One region of the Vibrio sp. TRT 17S01 genome, then DNA from elsewhere that is predicted to be linked to it. Evidence: predicted binding sites of a transcription regulator. Region 1 holds the regulator's gene; the other holds the start of a gene.
The links. Region 1 encodes CRP, which controls carbon source genes, mostly activating them, when cyclic AMP is high. Its sites were predicted from a motif close to TGTGANNNNNNTCACA; they were not measured.

Region 1 (11,154 bases):
TCGATATTTTTGATGCAGGCCCGACAGTAGAATGTGATTTGCGCAATATCGAGTCGGTGCGCCACTCGTTCCGAGCCAAAGTCTCGATTGCAGAGCATACCAGTTCGCAAGATTACCTGATGTGCAATACCTCATTTGAGCACTTCCGCGCTGCGGCTGCGAAAGCGGGATACGATCAGGCAACCGAAACCGCCATCTTATCACCAGAGGTCGCTCAAGCACTGCAAGTGCAAGAAGGTGATTACGTTCGTATGTTGGCTCAGTAAAAAGGAAACGGTTATGACACATTGGATTGCAGGCGAATGGGTCGCTGGGCAAGGTGAAGCGATGACATCGTTAGCACCCTACAACAATGAAGTGATTTGGCAAGGTGATAGTGCAACGCCTGCTCAAGTTGAAGCTGCGGTTAAGGCGGCTCGCGAGGCATTTCTTAGTTGGAAAAAACTGAGCTTTGAAGCGCGTGAAGCGGTCGTCGTGAAGTTCGCTGAGATTGTGAAGCTCCACGCAGAAGAGATTGCTGAAACTATTGCTAAAGAAACAGGAAAGCCGCTATGGGAAACGCGCACTGAAGCGGCGGCGATGGCGGGTAAAATCGCGATTTCTATCCGTGCCTATCACAGCCGTACAGGTGAAACCACACGTGAAGCGGCTGGCAATCAGATCGTCCTGCGTCATCGACCACTCGGTGTGATGGCGGTCTTTGGGCCTTACAATTTCCCCGGGCATTTGCCCAATGGACACATCGTTCCGGCCTTGCTCGCTGGGAACACTGTGGTGTTCAAACCGTCAGAACAAACCCCTCTGACGGGTGAACTTGCGATGAAGCTGTGGGAGAAAGCGGGCTTACCTGCGGGTGTGATCAATCTTGTCCAAGGGGCAAAAGAAACTGGCATTGCACTGGCGGATGCCAAGGGCATCGATGGTGTGCTGTTTACGGGGAGTGCGAACACTGGCCATGTACTGCACCGTCAATTTGCGGGTCAGCCTGAGAAAATGCTGGCTCTTGAAATGGGGGGTAACAACCCGATGGTTATTTCAGAGCAGTATGGCGAGTTAGACGCGACGGTATATACCATTATTCAATCGGCATTTATCAGTGCGGGTCAGCGCTGCACCTGTGCTCGTCGTTTGTATGTGCCAGTGGGAGAAAAGGGTGATCGCTTAGTAAGCCGCTTAGTGGAAGCGACTCAGCAGATCCGCGTTGATGAACCATTCGCGCAACCAGCACCGTTTATGGGGCCTCAAATTTCCAAAACGGCGGCGCAGTTTATTCTTCAGGCACAAGCGAACTTGCAACAGCTTGGTGGGCTGAGTTTACTCGAAGCTAAAGGTGGCGAAGCTGCTTTTGTCACTCCGGGCATTATTGATGTCACTGCTATCGCGGATCTACCGGATGAAGAGTATTTTGGGCCACTCTTGCAGGTCGTACGATATCAGGGACTTGAACAGGCTGTGGCGTTGGCCAATGACACCCGTTTTGGTCTGTCGGCAGGTTTAGTTTCTACCGATGACAGTGAATGGGATTACTTTGTTGACCACATCCGCGCTGGCATCGTCAATCGTAACCGACAACTGACCGGGGCAAGTGGTGATGCGCCGTTTGGTGGACCGGGTGCCTCGGGTAACTTAAGGCCAAGTGCTTATTATGCCGCGGACTATTGTGCTTATCCAATGGCATCGATGGAAGGTGAAACAACGCTACTTCCTGAAACACTCAGTCCCGGAATCACGTTATAAAAAATGGGCTGCTTGCAGCCCATCTCCTTTTGCGCAGTTAAGTGGTCGCTGCAAAAGGGATCACAACAAAAAATAACTCTAATATCTACGTCACAGGTTGAAGGCTATCTCAATCTATTTGGGTAGCCGATTATTTCCAATAACCGAAAACACCTTAACAAGGAGGCGTTATGACGCCAGATACATTGTTCCAGTTGTTATGGAATGACTATATTCATCGCTTGTGTCCCTCTGCTGAAAAAGTTCATTACCTATTGGAAGAGGGTGAACCTCTGATTAATGACCACATTGCGCTGCGCACGTTTAATGTTTCCCCGTTAGGGATTGATACCTTAGCTAAACCATTTTTAGATTTAGGCTATCAACCTAAAGGGGAATACCAGTTTGAGGCAAAAAAATTAGCTGCGAAACATTTTGAACACCCTGATCCAAAGCAGCCTAAAGTGTTTATTAGTGAACTGAAAGTGGAAGAATGCTCATTAGAGATGCAGCAGATCATCCACAAGCTGGTAGCGCAAGTAGATGCAACGAAACTCAATGATCCAGCGTTCCTCTATAGCGGACGTCTATGGAATTTGAGCCTCAGTGATTTTGAGTTGCTGGCAAAAGAGAGCGAGTATGCTTCTTGGCTAGCCGCACATGGTTATGGCGCAAACCACTTTACGGTTAGCGTGAATCAACTCAATGCGATGGAAGAAGTTAAACAGGTGAATGATCATTTGCGTAAAGCTGGCTTCTCAATCAATGAGTTTGGTGGTGAAGTCAAAGGATCTCCGGACGTTCTGTTGGAACAATCCTCTACCATGGCTGATCGTGTTTTGGTGGAGTTTTCTGAAGGGCCAGAGATGATCCCGGGCGGATTTTATGAATTTGCTAAGCGCTATCCTATGGATTCTGGGGAGCTGTATCCTGGATTTGTTGCGGCGTCAGCAGACAAAATCTTTGAAAGTACCAACCAGTAAGTTGCCGTTTAAAGCAAAAAAGCCGCATTGTGCGGCTTTTTTATTAGGGGAGGCGTGTCCAATCAACGCTGTGCGCAGGGTGCTGGCCTTTGGTTTTCCAGTTTGCCTGATAAATGACATCATCCATACTGACCTGATCGCCCGCTAAGTAATACAGATTGGCATTGTAAGGGGTTGGGATGTCACTGAGTATGCGCCAGTTGTCCAGTGTCGATTCGCCCGGAGCCGCGGTCGCACTGTAGTGCTCAGCTTGATAAATGTCTCCCTGATAAGCCACTTGCTCTCCTGCTTGATATGCTTTGGCTTGCCACTGTGGCACATCCGAGAAATTTAAGAATGCAAATGTGTCAGGTTGGTGAAAGCCAAAAGAACCAACAGGACTCCAAGAGAGCCAAGCATAAGCTTCCCAGTCAGGGGCATAGCTTTTGTAATTGGCTCTAAATAAATTAAAGCGCCATAGCTTGTGCTGATACTCTTCATTACCATTACCAAGATAGTTGAGAGATTTTAGTGGGATTTTAACTTCGACGCGGTAGCCTTCATCCACATCACTGTCATCATTCACTGTGCCTTGCACAGTAACAGCATGCTCCAATCCTTCAATGTTCCATGCTAAATCGTCAGACCAAGGTGACGGTTGGTGGATCACCACGTCATAAGCCGTATTGAGTGAGATGCCCAGTTCATAATAGTTTTTCCCATCACCATCGGGGTCCAAAAATACTTCAACCGTATCATCGTTCTGGTAGGTCGGATCATCGTGGTTTTGGTAGCTGGCAGAAAGGTGGCGGTCTTGCGCCCAATACGCGATATACAAATTGTCTGCATCATAGGTGACTTTGGCCCATGTATCAGAAAGCGCGATGTATTGCCCATTATTATGCAAAACAAACAACGAAGTGGCTTTTGCATTGTGCCAACTCGCATCGTCCAACACGCCATCAATGACGGGAGGGGTATCAGTTTGTAGCGCATTATAGGTGTAGGGCGTGTTGGCCATGGCACTGGTCGCAAGGCCACTTGCGATGAGAATAGACGAGATGTTTAATCGCTTCATAGAACTTCCTTTTCATATTGTCCGTGCTACAAATTAACACCGAATGGCATACTTAATATGAAGAGTTGTATGAAGAGTAAAAAAGTTCAGTCTCTATTCACAGCTTCCACCGAGATGAAACTTTACCTTTAAGTGAATGTTTGAGCCCTGCCACAGGGGAAAGCAATAAAAAAACCCGGCAAGAAGCCGGGTTTTTGAGAACGTTTCAAGCGTTTGCTTAACGAGTACCGTAGACCACGATAGTTTTACCGTGTGCAGAAATTAGGTTCTGCTCTTCAAGCATTTTCAGGATACGACCCACTGTTTCACGAGAACAACCAACGATTTGGCCAATCTCTTGACGAGTGATCTTGATTTGCATGCCGTCTGGGTGCGTCATCGCATCTGGTTGCTTCGCTAGGTTTAGTAGCGTTTGTGCAATACGGCCAGTTACGTCTAGGAACGCTAGGTCACCTACTTTCTGGCTAGTCACTTGTAGGCGACGAGCCATTTGAGCAGACAGGCGCATTAGAATGTCTGGGTTTACTTGGATAAGCTGACGGAATTTCTTGAATGAGATTTCTGCAACTTCACAAGGAGATTTTGCACGAACCCAAGCAGTACGCTCTTGGTCTTCTTCGAACAGACCAAGCTCACCGATAAAGTCACCTTGGTTTAGGTAAGAAAGGATCATTTCCTTACCTTCTTCATCCTTGATTAGTACCGCTACAGAACCTTTGACGATGTAGTACAAGGTTTCCGCTTTCTCGCCCGCGTGGATCAGCGTGCTCTTAGAAGGGTACTTGTGAATATGACAATGTGAAAGAAACCACTCTAGTGTTGGGTCGGTTTGAGGTTTACCTAGAACCATAATATCTCACTTCCTCTGCAGGGTACGCTTGTCGCTTTCCATGTTTTAGCGAAGCCTTGAATCAGGCTTACTAGGATAAGAGCACTTCACCAGTGCTGCAAGCTATCTTGTGTTTCGGCTACAAATAGTATCCTTTTTCGAAAACGATTTCTTGATTTTAATCGTGTCGAAGCTCGGATAATTTACGCAAAAATGTGCACATGATCACGGTATGAAAAGTAATCGCAATCGACTAGCACTTTTTATCCAATTTTTCCTGTTTCGATTAACTGTTGTAGTATCGGCCTTACTATGAGCTCCATTGCAAAGCTCATCTTGCCACCAGGTACAACGATGGTGTTGTGTCGAGACATAAACGATCCATCAATCATGGCAAGTAGGTAAGGGTAGTCAACATTTTTAATGCCACGCAAACGAATCACAACGAAACTTTCATCCAAGCTTGGTATGCCTTTTGCGTTCAAAGGGTTGGATGTATCGACCGTTGGGACGCGTTGAAAGTTAATGTGTGTTCGGGAAAATTGCGGGGTAATGTAATTCAGGTAGTCGTCCATCGAGCGGACAATGGAGTCCATCACGGCTTCACGTGAGTGTCCGCGATCGCGCGTATCGCGGACAAATTTTTGGATCCACTCTAAGTTTACAATCGGGACCATGCCAATCAAAAGGTCAACATGTTGTGCCACGTTGACGTCACCATCTACGACTCCACCATGTAAACCTTCGTAAAACAAAACATCACTGCCTTCAGGCAGATCTTGCCAAGGTGTGAATGTTCCGGGCATCTGGTTATAAGGGACGGCTTCATCAAACGTATGTAGGTAACGGCGTACTTGGCCAGCACCTTCATGGCCATATTTACGGAAGAATTCGGCGAGGGCGGGAAAGTCGTTGGCCTGAGGACCAAAATAACTGATGTGACGGCCTTGCTCACGAGCTTTACGAATTTCGACGTCCATTTCAGGACGAGTGAAACGGTGAAAGCTATCACCTTCTACCCATGCAGCTTTAATGTCCATCATATTGAACATCTTACGAAAAGCTTCCGAAGTTGTGGTGGTTCCTGCACCGGATGAGCCTGTTACAGCGATAATCGGATGTTTTGCTGACATGACAACCCTTGTCGTTAACTAACTTACCTGTTGGATTTCATCGTACACTCGGGACGATGAATCGTTTGCCACTATAGCATGGATTATAGCGCTGTCATCGTCTGCTGTACGGTATCATTAAAACTTTTGGCGTAATTGAATATCCACCGTTTCGTGTAATTCAGAGAAAACAACGACGGCTTCACCCGTTTTGAGCTGGGCCTTAACTTGGTCAATTTTGTCTTGAAGAGAAACCTCTTCTGTGCCGTAGTCAGTCCCTTCACGAAGGACAAATTCTTTAATCAGGTTGTCCAGCGCATCTTCAGAGATTTGTTGCCAAGGAACAATCATAAATACCTCACTCGTTTATGATCTTCGTGTGAAGGCGTCATTATGCCGTTTTCAGGCTTTCATAGTAAGCGGGGAGCATCTCTTCAAGCCAAAATCTCGGTTTAAGCACCGAGCCGCTGACAAACCCGACATGGCCGCCTTGGTCATACAATTGATAATCGATGTTTTCTGGCAGGACAAACTTGGGTATGACGGCATCGGTCATAAATGGGTCGTCCTTGGCATGAATGATTTGGGTTGGTAAGCGGATTTCTTTCAGGCGATGGATACCAGAGCAGCGTTGATAGTAGTCATCGGCATCTTTAAAACCGTGTAGTGGTGCGGTGATCAAATCATCAAAGTCATAAAGACGGGTGACCCGATGGATATGTTGATAGGAGATACCCAATTCACCTTTGAGCAAGTGGTGTTTGCGTAGTGCATTGCGCTTTAATGAGCCGAGTAAGTAGCGTCGATATACTTTGGAAAAGCCTTGCTCAATGCGAGTAGAACAGGCGGACAGATCCAAGGGTGCTGAAACGATGGTGGCGGCATTAAGTAATGGTTCGTCGGCATATGTGGCAAGGTAATTCGCCAACATATTTCCGCCGAGAGAAATGCCCACCGCGACTTTAGGATTGTCAGGGAACTGTTGTTGAACATGCTGCAGAAATTGGCGTGCGTCTTCTGTTTCTCCAGAATGGTAAGCACGTGCTCGTTTGTTCGGTTTGCCGCTGCAACCGCGAAAATGCATCATTACCGCGAGCCAACCTTGCTTCGAAAATGCGTCCATTAATCCATTGGCATAAGGGCTATAAAAGCAACCTTCCAGCCCGTGAAATAAGATAAATAGAGGTTTCTTGCTGACTGACGGCGCACGCCAATCTTCACTCCACGCGAGATCCAAAAAATCACCATCCGGTGTATCGAGTGTTTGCCATACAGGCTCAAACAGGGCTTTCTTGCGAATAAACCTTGGAGCCAGAGTCTGTAGGTGAGGGTTGGTTAATCCTGTAGCAGCGGTGAAGTGAGTCATGGGTTTGTGTGCCTAGTGTTGATGAGGTTCGGCAGGTTTAGCAAAAATAGTGGCGAGGTGTTCGCCTCCGAGCTGACGGCAATATTTTAAGGTTAATGCGTCCCCTTGATTATTCTTTAATGCTAGGTGGTTGACGCAATCAACCAAGTCCGCTTGTTGCTGCTTTTCCAGTTGAAGTTCAAATTGTAATGCCTCACGATACAAGGTATCCGGCAACTGGAGTTTGAGTTTGCGTCTTAGTTCACGATAGCTGTGTAATAGTGTTTCCGAGCGCCCTAAACACGCTTCAATTAAATGCCAGTCTTGCTCATTGAAGCTCACCGCTTGTTCATCAAGCCATTTGAGCAACAGCAACAGGTTGACGTTCCCACCATAGTTATTTTGCAAGTTCAAGCACGCTTCTTTAACTTCTCGCATGCTGTAATACTGCAAGCTAAATTGCCATAAACGTTCCAGTGTTAGTGATATACGTACCTGCTCTTGACTCATTAGCATTGAACTCCCACAGCTTTGGCTCACGTTATTTCTGGGCCGCTATCCGTTGTAGATGATTAGGATAGATAAGGTCCAGTTTAGCGTTGTTCGGCCTATCTTACAGCGAATTGCTTGAAAAGTGTGCAATATGACTGATTGGTATTATGTAAAAGAATGTAGCTAGTTTCCTACATGACAATGTCAGCCCAGTGCGAATTGCTGTTGGGAGAAAGCAAAAGAGCCACGAATGTGGCTCTTTGTCGTTAGGCTTGGTTGAAGTCTTGTTCCATCTGCTCAAGCTCTTCTTGCAATGACATCCATTCCATCTCGACTTCTTCTAACTCGCCTTTGCTGTCAGCCTGCAAAGTAAGAACCTGATTCAGTTTGGCTTTGTTTTCGGCTTCGTACAGGCTGTTATCTGCTAACTGCGCTTCGGCTTCAGCAAGCGCAGCGCCTAATTTGTCCATCTTTTCTTCAAGTTTGGTGAGCGTTTTACGCAATGGGGCCGTTTGTTTACGGAACTCGGCTTCACGGCGTTTCTGCTCTTTCTTCGCTGCTGCACTGTTGGTGCTGCTTTTCTCTGGTTGTGATGCTTGCGCTTCACGACGTTGTTCTTTTTGCTGATCCGTTAGCCACTTATAGTAGTCATTCAAATCACCATCAAAAGGTGCAACTTGGCGATCATGGACTAAATACAAGTCATCGGTGGTTGCACGAAGTAAATAACGGTCGTGCGAGACGATCACCATTGCCCCTTCAAAGGTCTGCAGTGCCAGCGTTAACGCTTGACGCATATCCAAATCAAGGTGGTTGGTCGGCTCATCGAGTAGCAATAGGTTTGGTTTCTGCCAGACGATCAAAGCTAAAACTAAGCGCGCTTTTTCACCACCAGAGAAAGGGGCAACCTTTTCTAACGCTTTGTCGCCTTGGAAGCCAAAGCTACCGAGATAGTTACGCAGTTCTAATTCTGTCTTTTGTGGTGCGATTTGCATCATGTGCTGCAATGGTGTTTCTTCTGGATGCAGTGTTTCCAATTGATGCTGGGCGAAATAGCCAATTTTCACACCTTGAGAATAGGTGAGTTCGCCACCCTGGGTATTGAGCTCCCCTGACAGCAGTTTAATCAGAGTCGATTTACCGGCACCATTGCGACCAAGTAGGCCAATGCGGCTGCCTGGAACGAGGTTAAGGCGGATTTTTTCCAGAATCAGGTTGTCACCGTACCCGGCGGAGACATCATCCATCATAATGATTGGGTTTGGTAGCGCATCCGGATCGCGGAACTGGAAACTGAATGGGTTATCAAACTGCGCAGGCAGTACTTTTTCCATGCGCTCCAGAGCTTTAATTCGGCTCTGCGCTTGACGGGCTTTGGAGGCTTTATAACGGAAGCGATCGATGTAGGACTGCATGTGCGACATCTGCTTTTGTTGCTTTTCAAACATCGCTTGTTGCAACACCAGTTTTTGCGCTCGTTGCTCTTCAAATGACGAGTAGTTGCCGGTGTACTCGTTGAGGCTTTGATTTTCGATGTGGATGATGCGACCTACGATAGGGTCAAGAAAATCGCGGTCGTGTGAGATAAGAACCAGCGTCCCCGGGTAATTCTGTAACCAGCGCTCTAACCACATGACTGCATCCAAATCTAAGTGGTTGGTTGGCTCATCGAGCAAAAGTAAATCAGAGCGACACAGCAGTGCTTGAGCAAGGTTGAGGCGCATACGCCAGCCCCCCGAAAACTGGGTCAGACTCCAGCTCATCTGCGCTTGACTAAAACCCAGACCATCAAGTAATTCAGCGGCACGCGCTCGGATGCTGTAACCGCCAATGGTTTCGATTTGGCCGTGGATTTCGGCTACTAAAGTGCCGTTATCTGCTTGCTCTGCTTGTGCCAGTTTCTGCTCGAGAGAGCGGTATTCACGATCCCCGTCGATCACATATTCCAGCGCACTACGCTCAAGGGCAGGCGTCTCCTGAGCAACCCAAGCCATCTCCCAATGCGCAGGTTTGCTAAAATTACCAGCATCGACAGACAATTCGTCTTTGATCAGAGCAAACAGGGTTGATTTACCGCAGCCATTTTTACCCACCAGACCAATCTTGTCTCCGGGATGGATAGTTGCGGAAGTTTGATCCAATAATGGCTTGCCGCCACGTAGGAGCTGAATGTCTGAAAAGGTAATCATAGTCTGTCGCTTTGTCTGTAATCGTGTCGCGGTGAATAGTAGGGGGATTAGGATAAAAAGTCGATCATTGCGTTATGCGCGCCAACCACGTATAACGATCTGATAACGAAAAGATTGCATAATGTTACAAAGGAATGCTGCCCAAAGGATGACTACTAGCCAAACTCTGCCAAAAATTTTAGTGATTTTTGCACACCCAGAGCCCAATGCCTCCATTGCCAATCAGGTGATGACTAAGAAAATTGAGTCTCTGGAACATGTCACACTTCACGATCTGTACGGTTGTTACCCAGACTTTTTTATTGATGTCGCGGCGGAGCATCAGTTACTGCTTGAACATGACATTATCGTTTTCCAACATCCACTATTTATGTATTCCTGCCCAGCATTATTGAAAGAGTGGATTGACCGCGTCCTAGGCAAGGGGTTTGCCTTTGGGGCGGGTAGCGCACTGCAAGGAAAATACTGGCGTAGCGTGATCACCACAGGAGGCAAGCAAGAAGCCTTTGGTGAAAAGGGATATAACAAGTACCCGCTGGCCGATATTTTACAACCTTTTGAGCTGACGGCAGCGCTGTGTCAGATGCATTGGATCGAACCACTGGTGCTGTATTGGTCACGTAACGTGACCGATATCGAACGTTACCAACATGCCGAGCAATACCGCCGCTGGTTACAAGACCCACTTTCGATTGTAGGAGGCTGCGATGGCGATGGAATCTGATTTTCTGCAAAGCAGCTTTATTTTTCTTACCGCAGCGGTGATTGCTGTTCCTTTAGCTCAGCGCGCAGGTTTGGGCTCTGTTTTGGGGTATTTGCTGGCTGGCGTAGCAATCGGTCCATGGGGGCTGGGTTTAATTAGCGATGTTGAAGCCATTCTGCACTTTGCTGAATTTGGTGTTGTATTGCTGCTGTTTCTGATTGGTCTTGAACTGAATCCGAAAAAACTGTTCCAGATGAAAGGCCCAATATTAGGGCTGGGTGGGGCACAAGTAGTATTGACCACTTTAGCTTTATCTCTGATTGCACACTTTGCTGGGATTGGTTGGCAAACTAGCTTAGTGATTGGGATGGGGCTAGCGCTGTCATCTACAGCGATTGCGCTAAAAGTCATTGAAGAGCAAGGTTTGGGTGGCTCTGAAACGGGGCAGTCAGGCTTTGCGGTATTGCTGTTTCAAGATATCGCCGTGATCCCAATGCTGGCCTTCCTTCCCATGTTAGCGGGTAATACCGCGGGTAATTGGTGGGATGCAATCTGGATGTTAGCAGGGATCACTGGCTTGATGGTGGGTGGGCATTTCTTACTTCGTCCATTATTTCGCTATATCGTACTCAGTGGTGTTCGTGAGCTCTTTACCGTAGCGGCTTTGCTGTTGGTTATTGGTATTGCTCTGCTGATGAAAAAACTCGGACTCTCAATGGCATTGGGCA
Region 2 (11,154 bases), on a different contig from region 1:
CATGCTGAAACACCGCATGCGTATGTTCAGGGAACCGGGTTAGAGTTGATGGCCAATTCGGATAACGTGTTGCGGGCAGGATTAACTACGAAATTTATAGATATTCCAGAGCTAATTGATAACACCGCGTTTATTCCCGTGTGCGCGGATGCATTAAAAGTAAGTCCAGTTTCGAAAGAAGATCGCCAAAGTTTTCCGATCCCAGTGGATGACTTTAGCCTTGATATCATCACGGTCGATCATGTCGGTAAAATTCAATTCATTCGCAGTGCAGAAATTCTGTTTTGTATTGAAGGTAATGTGGTGATTTCTTCAGGAGAGCAAGAATTAGCGCTGAAAACTGGTGACTCGATATTGATCGGTAACAATAGCCATTCCTATGTTTATAGCGGTCAAGGAAGGCTCGCAAGGGCATACAATTAAAGAACAGATGAGCAAAAGCCCTGAACGTGTTCAGGGCTTTTTCGGTTTAGTATCCCATCAATTGGAGAAGGTTTTCTGCAGTTGAAATCGCTTCTTTTCGATTGGCGATATTCAGCTTTTGATAGAGGTTTCGAATGTGAGTTTTAATGGTGGTGCCGGCCACATCAAGCTCTTGTGCAATTTGCTCGTTACTAAAGCCAGAATAGATCAGTCCAAGCACCTGCCATTCACGCTGAGTTAGTGGGCTAGTACGAACCAATTCCGGAATGTTTGGGTGGTTCACTAACTTTTCTACAAACTCTTCATCAAAGTGGACAGAGCGGCTGCGTTGCGTGGTGGAAATCTCTTTGGTGAGCTTCTGCGCACGGTGGCGCTCCAAATCACCCAGCTCCGACTTGTGACTTAATTTCTCTAAAATATGACCAATTTTGCTGCCATCTACTAGGAAGTTGCCTAAAATCCCTGTTTGGTTGGTCAGCTCCAATGCTTGCTTTAATAACGCTCGTGCAGCTTCTTCGTTTTCTTCTGTGGCAGCCAGTACCGCTTCAACAATCAAGTTACGGTTGGTATCGGTGATCAACTGGTTTTCTTGGGCTTGTTGTTGTAAGAAATCCAGTGTCTCGTGGGCTTTTTCAAGCTCACCCAAATTGATATACGCACGAGCAATATTGCGCCATTGTAGCTGGGTGAAGTGGTTGCACGCTTTCTCTGGTCGAGTCGTCGTTTTGAGCCAGTGTTGAATGGATTCCATATCTCCACGGGCTTGCCAGTATAGAATTAACGACAGAGAGGCATTGGCTGTCCAGTCAACATGGTAGGTTGACTGTTTTAGCAGATGGACAATTTGATCGATAAACTTGGCTGCTTTATCCAGCTCTCCTCGACCAATGGCTATACGTGCCAACATCGAGTAGCTATGTAAGTGCTTACTCGGTGAGTGGTTACCCAGCACATCAAGTCCTTTGTACGAACACTCTTCAGCTTCATCTAATCGATTCCAGCACCAGAGGATCTGGGCGCGAACTCGCAGCAAAAATTCATGCAATGGCACTTGATGTAACTGCTGCTCTTCAATCAGACGAAAGGCATTGTCTTGCACTTCATATGCCGCCTGAACATAACCCTGAGCGATCAAAATTTCGCTCTGCTGTAACATGGCCCAAAGCGCTTGATGGTAGACCTGATATTGACGCGCCAGTTTCTCAGTTTGCTGCATCATCGGTAGTGCACGACTCAGTTGCCCAAGCACGTGATTGACTTCGCCCACCACAGAAGTGGCGACGATTCGACTGCGGTAAACTGTGCTGTCGAGTTGGCTCAAGGCCAGCTCAGCCAGCTCTAAAGCTTTTTCTGGTTCGTTTTGGTTAATGGCGACCTGTGCTCTCAGCGCATTGAACTCACCCTGCTCATTAGTAGAGAGCTGCACGTTAAACGCGTTCATTTGGTCATCGGCTTTTTTCAGTAGATCGCCGACATCGTCATAGCGATGCTGACTTTGTGCGAGCCATGCCTGCAACATACACAGTTTAGGTTCGCTATAAAGCTGTTCAGGTTTCAAAGCGTTAATGGCACGTTCCAAGGTCTGCAACTCACCGTGGTTGAACATTTTCCAGCCATATTGAGTCAAGATATCCGCGACTAGTTGGCCGTTGCGAGCTTTTCGTGCATGGCGCAACGCTTGATGCGGTGAGGCTTGGCTCAACCACGCGTGGGCGGCTGCCTCATGTAACTCTTGTTCTTGTTGTGGAATACGTGCTAATCGTTCGTGAGAGAGAAATTCGGCAAATAGATTGTGGAATCGGAACCAATTCTGCTCCCCTTCCAACGGATGAATGAACAAACCAAAACGATTGAGGGACTCAATCATACTGAGCGCATCGTCGCGCTTGGTCAGTGCTGACACCAATGCATCGTTAAAATGGTCGAGTACGGAACACTGCATTAGAAACTGGCGGGTTTCTTGGTCGAGCAAATCAAACACTTCTTCAACCAGATAATCCCACAGGTGGCCGTGATTAAACTGGGAAACGGATTCTGCTGATTGCGCGAGGGTACGTTTTTGATGCTGTGCTTGCAGTGCGATTAACTGCAAGGCGGATGGCCAACCTTCAACATAATGGCGCAGGCTATCTGCCGTGACATCATCAATGCCGTCAGCGACTCGTTGGTTGAAGAAGCGGGTTGTTTCTTCGGTATCAAAGGCCAAGAGATCGTTACCAATCTCAATCATTAAATCACGAACACGTAAGTTTGCTGTACCAAGTGGAGGTGCGGCGCGACTGGTCACAACCAGTGTGAGATTGTCGGGCATATGTTTAAGGAAAAAGCGCATCGCTTCGTGAATATCGTCTTCTGCGATCAAATGATAATCGTCGAGTACCAAGTAGCACTCTTGATGAAATTGCGACATTTCGGCAAACACTTCGCCGAAAAGGGAGTGTAGGGAAGAAAACTGGCGCTTTTCCGCTAATTTCTGCGAGTTTGGGCAGGCATCATTGGTGGCTTTGTTCAAGGCTTTAAGCAGGTAGTTCATAAAGCGAAATGAGTCGTTGTCGCTTTCATCAATACTGTACCAGCCGACATTAGGTTTATCCGCTAACCACTGTGCTGCCATGGTGGTTTTGCCATAACCAGCTGGTGAGCGAAACAAAATAAGTTTGTAGCAAGGTGCTTGCTGGAGTATGTCGAGTACTCTTGGACGTACAATCGCATTATGCAAGCGCCCAGGACGAGTTAACTTCGAAGGAATCCACATCTTCTTACATCCTGTTCTTATATCTTCAGTGCTTCGGATGAGCACGTTATATCTTGGGTTATCAATCTATTCCCGGAGGATTGGGCGGATGGTAACGGAACTCGATCACTACGGTTATTGATCAGAGGCCCGTTTTTTACTTATTTCGCGAAGCGTAGTTTTCTACGCCTTATATTTGTGAACTAAATCACTTAAAGGTGGGTGTGAAAGCAGGCTGTTCGCACAAAACTGCACCGTTATTAGTGCAATTCTATGAATGCGAAAAAACAGAGTGTGATCTCACGTACATTCTTATCAATTCACCCAGAGACTCTCCATGCTCGGTCTTCATTAACGACTAGTTTTATTTGAGTTGGCGTTGTGATCTTAATCACTATGGATTTGGCTGCGTGTCGTGGTTAATGAGAGTTGGATCACCTGGCCGTTGTTTGTACGCCGTCTACGCCCTGACATCTCCTCCTAATACTCCTCTGGGGTAGGAGGATGTTTTGATGTCTGTCGCCATGCACGATATGGCACAGATGGATTAAAACTAAAAAAATGTAAGTGAGATTTCGGAATGAAACCTGCGCAACAAACTGCTTTTGATAAAGCTGCTTTCCAAGAAAGCGTGAAAAAACACCTCTCAGCAACCTATGCTACTACGGTAGAGCGAGCCTCTAGCCGTGCATGGTATTTAGCTATGGGACGCGCTCTAGCTGAGCTGACCACCTTTGATATGCTGCAAACAGAACAAGACGATGCTATCCGTAGTGCGAAGAGTGTGAACTACCTTTCGCTTGAGTTTTTGATTGGCCGTCTAACCGGTAATAACCTGATCAGCATGGGATTATATGAACAAATCACCGAGGCTATGAGCGAGTTAGGCCAAAACCTAACAGATTTGCTTGAAGAAGAGCGCGATCCTTCGTTAGGAAACGGTGGTTTAGGCCGACTGGCGGCTTGCTTTATGGATTCACTCGCTGCGCAAGAGTTTCCAACGGTTGGCTATGGTCTGCACTATGAATACGGCCTATTTAAGCAATCTTTTGCGAAAGGGCACCAACAAGAAGCGCCAGATGCATGGTGTGGTGTTGAAGGGTATCCATGGGAAGTTGCACGTCCTGAACTCGCTCAGGAAATTGGTTTCTATGGTCATGTCGAGGTTTATCAAGACAACGGTAAAGAGCGTCGCCGCTGGGTTCCGGGTATGGCTGTAAAAGCAATGCCGTGGGATCTGCCAATTGTTGGTTACCAAAGTGAGACGGTTTATCCGCTACGTTTATGGGAATGTCAGGCTATCGCACCTTTCTCTCTCGCCAGTTTTAATAACGGCGACTATTTTGAAGCGCAGCATGCATTGATTGATGCAGGTAACATTACCAAAGTGCTGTATCCAAATGATAACCATGAAAAAGGCAAGACACTGCGCCTGATGCAACAGTATTTCCACAGTGCAGCCTCGGTTCGAGATATTCTTCGTCGCCACGAAGAAACGGGTCATACGTTGGCCTCATTACCAAAATACGAAACAATTCAGCTCAATGACACCCATCCAACCATCGCAATCCCAGAGTTAATGCGTATTCTGATGGATGAAAAAGCGCTGTGTTGGGATGATGCATGGCATATCTGTTCACAGACATTCGCCTACACCAACCACACCTTACTGCCTGAAGCGCTTGAAACATGGGATGAATCTCTGATCCAGCGCCTACTGCCTCGTCATATGGAAATCATCTACGAAATCAACCACCGCTTCTTGGAAGAGGTTCGTGCTAAATGGCCGGGGGATGTCGCTAAGCAGCAAAAGCTGTCTATCATCCAAGATGGTTTCCACCGCATGGTGCGTATGGCTAATCTTTGTGTGGTTGGATCTTATGCAGTAAACGGCGTTGCCGCATTGCACTCAGAGCTGGTGAAACGCGATCTCTTCCCTGAATTCCATGAACTCTACCCAACGCGTCTACACAATGTGACCAATGGTATTACGCCGCGCCGTTGGCTGAAGTTCTGTAACCCGGGTTTATCGGCGTTGATTTCCGAGAAAATTGGTGATGAATGGCCTGCGGATCTAGACCAATTAGAATCCATTGCTCAATACGCAGAGGATGCGGCATTCCAGAAGTCATTCATGGCTGTGAAAAAAGAGAATAAGCAGCGTTTAGCCGATTGGGTACAAGAAAATATGGGGATCGAGCTGGATACGAATGCGATCTTTGATGTGCAAATTAAGCGCTTGCATGAATACAAACGTCAGCACCTGAACATGCTCCACATTTTGTCGCTGTACCATCGTTTGGTGAACGATCCTGAGTTTGATATGGCTCCGCGTGTGGTGTTCTTTGCGGCTAAAGCAGCACCGGGTTATCACTTAGCCAAAGAGATCATTTATGCCATCAACATGATTGCTGAAAAAGTGAATAATGACCCGCGTATCGGCAACAAGCTTAAAGTGGTGTTTATCCCAGACTACCGCGTCAGCATGGCTGAAATCATCATTCCAGCGGCGGATGTTTCTGAGCAAATTTCGACTGCGGGTAAAGAAGCTTCGGGTACCGGCAACATGAAGATGGCGCTGAATGGTGCGTTGACGATCGGTACGATGGATGGTGCCAACGTTGAGATCCGTGAAGAGGTGGGTGACGACAACATCTATATCTTCGGTTTGGAAGTGGATGAATTGGAAGCGCTGAAAGCCAGCGGGTACAACCCGTATGACTATTACAATGCGGATCCATTATTGAAAGCGTCTCTGGATTTGCTACTGACGGATGAGTTTACGCCGGGTGAAGTCGGTAAACTGCGAGCTACGTACGAAAGCTTGTTGGATGGCGGTGACCCGTACTTGGTGTTGGCCGATTTTGCATCCTACATTCAAGCGCATGAAGATATGGATAAGCAATACCGTGATCAATCAGGTTGGGCCAAGAAAGCGATACTCAATACCGCATTGGTCGGTAAATTCAGCTCAGACCGCAGTATCCGTGATTACGTGAATAACATCTGGAAATTGGAAGCTGTTCATCGTTAATCACAATCCTATTAAGCCAAGGCCATTGTGCCTTGGCTGCCTATTATTAATGAATTAAACCCTACATTTTTGAAGGTGTAAGCCGTCCTTCGGAGAGAGCGATGAAACACGATAATGCATTAAAACAAGTCGCTGAAATGGCAAAAATTGCCGACAGCTACGTTAGCGCGTGGGGAGATGAAGCGAAAGTGGAAGAGTCCACGATCCTTCACTTACTGACGTCTTTAGGTTACGACACGACAAATGATGAAACTTTGCTTAAATCTGCAGAGAAAAAACATAAAAAAGATGTTATTGACCCAGTATTAGTGGTGCGTGATAGCAAGCCTGTTCACGTCCCTTTATATTTAGGAAGCAGTGCCCGAGAGAGTGATTTTAGCTGGCGTCTGGAGACGGAGCAGGGAGAGGTACTGGAAGGCTATCTTCAATCGCAAATTGTGTCTGATGAGCGTAGTGAGGGTGGCCCTTTAGTGTTTGCTCTGCCAAGTGATCTACCTTGGGGTTATCACACTTTAACGCTGGTACGAAAACGCCGTAAGTCGCCTTATCAGATGACGCTTATTGTCACGCCGAACGCATGTTTTAAACAACCGGCGATGGAACAAGGTAAAAAAATGTGGGGGCCGAGTATTCAGCTTTACACCCTACGTACGCAGCATAACTGGGGGATTGGCGATTTTGGCGATCTAAAGCAGTTGGTGGCGGATATTGCCTCTCGTGGTGGTGATTTTGTGGGGCTAAACCCAATTCATTCGCTCTTTCCTGCAAACCCAGAAGGGGCCAGCCCATACAGCCCATCCTCGCGTCGCTGGCTCAACATCTTGTACATCGATGTAAGCTCTGTGCCCGAGTTCGCGCTGAGCGCCGAAGCGCAGCAAACCGTTGGCAGCGCAGAGTTTCAGCAGCGTCTGCAACAAGCGCGTGATGCTCATTGGGTCAACTATACCGAAGTTGCTGCATTAAAAATGGCCGTATTGCCGTTGCTGTTTGCTGAGTTTAAAGCGCGCCATTTGGATAAAAATACTGATCGCGCTAAAGCGTTCCTCGATTTTGTGGAAGTCGGTGGTGATAGTTTAATGCATCAAGCGGCTTTTGACGCCTTGCATGCGACGCTGCACGCAGAAGATTCGTCGGTGTGGGGCTGGCCAGTCTTCCCTGAGCAATATCGCCATTTCAGTAGCAATGCAGTACAAAAATTCATTCAAAATAACCAAGATCTGGTTCATCTATACATGTATTTACAATGGGTGGCTGATGTTCAGATCAAAGAAGCGCAGGTGCTAGCAGAAGAAAAAGGCATGAAAGTTGGCCTGTACCGAGATTTAGCTGTTGGGGTCGCAGACTCGGGCAGTGAAACTTGGGCAGATGACGGCAACTTAATTCTGGATGCCAGTATTGGTGCTCCACCGGATGTGCTTGGGCCACTTGGTCAAAATTGGGGGTTACCGCCACTGAACCCTCAAGTGCTAAAAGCGACAGGTTATGATGCGTATATCAAACTCCTGCAAGCCAATATGAAACATTGCGGTGCATTGCGTATCGACCATGTTCTAGGTTTATTACGTTTGTGGTGGATACCGAAAGGGGAGAACGCCACAAAAGGTGCTTATATTTACTACCCGGTTGAAGACATGCTGGCGATTTTGGCACTGGAATCCCACCGTCATCAGTGCAGTGTGATCGGAGAAGATTTGGGCACGGTACCGGATGAGATTGTCGAGATTCTTCGTGATGCGGGTGTGCACTCTTACAAGGTATTTTTCTTTGAAACATCAAAAGAGGATGGCGGTTACATCTCGCCAAAGCATTATCCAGAGCAATCGATGTCGGCACTATGCACTCATGACATGCCAACTCTCCGTGGTTTTTGGCATTGTGACGACCTGAAAACGGGTCGTGAGCTAGGTTTATACCCTGATGAAGCGCAACTAGAAAAACTCTTTAGCGATCGCTTGGAAAGTAAGCAAGGCATTCTCAACTCGGTGGCATGGCACGGATACTTGCCTGACGGTGTCGGCCGAGATGCTCAATATGTTCCGATGGACTCACATTTGGCTGAGGCTTTGCAAGAACATGTGGCTGGTGGTGCTTCTACGTTGCTGAGTGTGCAACTGGAAGATTGGTTAGAGATGGATAAACCGGTCAACATTCCGGGAACCGTTAGTGAATACCCAAATTGGCGTCGCAAACTGTCGATGAACTTGGATGAAATCTTTGCTCATCAGGGCGTTAATCGTATCGCAGAAAAGTTAACGAAAGCTCGGGCTAAAGTTAGTAATCAACGTTAATAACAAAGTGTTACATAGAGAAGTATCGAGCCTGTCACTCTACGTGCAGCGTGAATACTGTAAAGTAACCTCATGCGATTTGAAGCCCGCTGTTTGCGGGCTTTTCGCTATAAATATTGGTTCCAATTAACTGGGACAGTCAGAAAGTTAGGTTAGGGAGATAATCGCTTGAAAACCACCATGCTTGATAAAAAAACCAAGGCTTATAACCAACTTTCACACGCTTCGTTTGCTGATCCTTTTGCATTTTTAGGCCCATTTATTGACGAAAGTGGTGTGTCTTTACGGGTATGGATGCCCGGAGCGGATAAAGTCTCACTGGTGATTGAAGGAGAGGAGCGTATCGAGCTAGTGCGCGAAGACGCTTCAGGGTTTGTACTCAATCAGCCACGCGATTTGCGCTTTACTCACTATCAGCTTGCCGTGAACTGGCAAGGAGTAGAGCAGCTTCTTGATGACCCATATCAATATCACACCATTTATGCAGAATATGATGATTTGCATACTCCAAAAACCATGTATCACCACATGGGGGCCCAGTTCATCACCTTAGAACGAGACGGCCAGAAAATCAGTGGCACACGTTTTTTAGTCTATGCGCCGCACGCTTCGGCTTGCAGTTTAGTCGGTGATTTTAACCATTGGGATGGACGACGCCTCCCTATGCAGAGGTTGGATTACGGTATCTGGGGACTCTTTATTCCGGGGTTGGCTGAGGGGGCTCAGTACAAATATGAGCTTAAAGGGCCAGATGGTGAAGGTCTACCGCACAAAGCGGACCCTTGGGGCTTTTATGCAGAGCAGCACCCTTCTTTCTCTTCTGTTACTTACGATCACACGCGCTATCAATGGCAAGATGACGCTTGGCAACTGCGCGCTATCACTGAAAAGCGTAAAGACGCACTCTCCTTTTACGAACTGCATGTTGGCTCTTGGCGCCGAGATAGCAATGGCGATTTCCTCAATTATCGTGAGCTGGCGGATCAACTGGTGCCGTACTTGGTGGATATGGGATACAGCCATGTAGAGTTGATGCCGGTTTCGGAGCACCCGTTCTATGGCTCATGGGGATACCAACCTGTCGGTTTGTTTGCCCCGACCAGCCGTTTTGGCTCTCCGGATGATTTCAAATACTTTGTCGATGCCTGTCACCAAGCCAATATTGGTGTGGTATTAGACTGGGTTCCTGCCCACTTCCCATCTGATGATCACGGTTTGGCCAATTTTGATGGTACTCCTTTGTTCCACGATCCAGATCCTCGTCGTGGTTGGCATCAGGACTGGAATTCCTTTATTTACGATCTTGGACAGGAGCACGTACGTCGTTTCTTGGTGTCGAATGCGCTCTACTGGTTGGAGCAATTCCATATTGATGGCTTGCGGGTCGATGCAGTGGCATCGATGTTATATCTCGATTATTCACGCAGCCATGATCAGTGGATTCCCAATGTTGACGGGGGGAATGAAAACTATGACGCCATTGCCATGTTGAAGTGGATGAATGAGGAAGTTTACAAGTTCTTCCCCAATGCGATGACGATTGCTGAAGAATCCACGGCGTTTCCCGGTGTTTCTGCCCCAACATTTATGGGTGGGCTTGGCTTTGGCTTTAAATGGAACATGGGGTGGATGCACGACAGCCTTTCTTACATTAAAGAAGATCCAGTTCACCGCAAATACCATCACAATACCATCACATTCCCAATGGTTTATGCACATAGCGAGAATTATGTGTTGTCGTTATCACATGATGAAGTGGTCTATGGTAAAGGGGCGTTACACTGCAAAATGCCGGGTGATGAGTGGCAGCAAACAGCCAATTTACGTGCTTACTATGGTTACATGTATGGTCAGCCGGGTAAGAAGCTGAATTTTATGGGGGCAGAATTTGGTCAAACGGGTGAATGGGATCACGATGATCAGTTGCAATGGTATTTGCTAGACTTCGAGCGACATCAGGGGATTCAGAAATTAACCCGTGATCTGAATAAGCTCTATTGTAGTGAGAAAGCATTGTATGAACTCGACAGTGAACCTCGTGGCTTTGAATGGCGGCTCCAAGATGCGGCGGATGCAAGCGTTCTTGCCCATGAACGATTAAGCGATAACGGTGAGCGGATTTTAGTGATCACCAATTTTACGCCAGTACCACATGATGAGTTCCGTCTTGGTGTGCCATTAGCAGGCGAGTATCAATTGCTGCTCAATACGGATGATTTGGCTTATCACGGCAGTGGGTACAACGTGTCACAGCGAGTATCAAGTGAGCCTATCGAAAGTGAAGGGTTAGCACAGTCGTTACAACTTCATATTCCGCCACTATCAACGGTATTTTATAAACTAGTTTAATTAAATGACTTTTTAGATTTAATTCAAAATAGTCCCTACTAACGGAGTTAGTAGGGATTTTTTATACCATCATAAAAATACTTTTATTTACATAAATAATATTATCAATAATTATTTGTCATTATAGTTTTTTAACTTGACTCAAGTAACTAAATAGAAATACCGATAACGGTGATGAAGGACATCATGATATTAATCAGCCAATAAAAATAGGAATGATCTATGTTTTTTAAAAAGAATAAAAAAGAAGTGGAACTTCCAAGTGATACATTATTTTATCGCTCCATAAAAAATAATTTACCTACCATCGAATTTGATGTGAATGG

Region 2: a site for CRP is predicted at 3,447-3,462, ahead of malT (HTH-type transcriptional regulator MalT). Genes of this name have one in related genera too.

The regions. Positions count from the first base shown of each region.
Region 1 is NZ_JBNJOG010000007.1:224,783-235,936, forward strand. Features, by position in the region: gene astA (arginine N-succinyltransferase) at 1-266, shown strand, start outside; gene astD (succinylglutamate-semialdehyde dehydrogenase) at 280-1,737, shown strand; gene ACQEXS_RS13310 (DUF1338 domain-containing protein) at 1,908-2,699, shown strand; gene ACQEXS_RS13315 (sugar-binding protein) at 2,743-3,756, opposite strand; gene crp (cAMP-activated global transcriptional regulator CRP) at 3,974-4,606, opposite strand; gene ACQEXS_RS13325 (phosphoribulokinase) at 4,849-5,718, opposite strand; gene ACQEXS_RS13330 (YheU family protein) at 5,836-6,048, opposite strand; gene ACQEXS_RS13335 (hydrolase) at 6,089-7,063, opposite strand; gene ACQEXS_RS13340 (TIGR02444 family protein) at 7,076-7,552, opposite strand; gene ACQEXS_RS13345 (ABC transporter ATP-binding protein) at 7,801-9,723, opposite strand; gene kefG (glutathione-regulated potassium-efflux system ancillary protein KefG) at 9,872-10,447, shown strand; gene kefB (glutathione-regulated potassium-efflux system protein KefB) at 10,431-11,154, shown strand, end outside.
Region 2 is NZ_JBNJOG010000019.1:35,754-46,907, reverse strand. Features, by position in the region: gene manA (mannose-6-phosphate isomerase, class I) at 1-423, shown strand, start outside; gene malT (HTH-type transcriptional regulator MalT) at 470-3,178, opposite strand; gene ACQEXS_RS20085 (glycogen/starch/alpha-glucan phosphorylase) at 3,738-6,191, shown strand; gene malQ (4-alpha-glucanotransferase) at 6,293-8,479, shown strand; gene glgB (1,4-alpha-glucan branching protein GlgB) at 8,660-10,828, shown strand; gene ACQEXS_RS20070 (methyl-accepting chemotaxis protein) at 11,051-11,154, shown strand, end outside.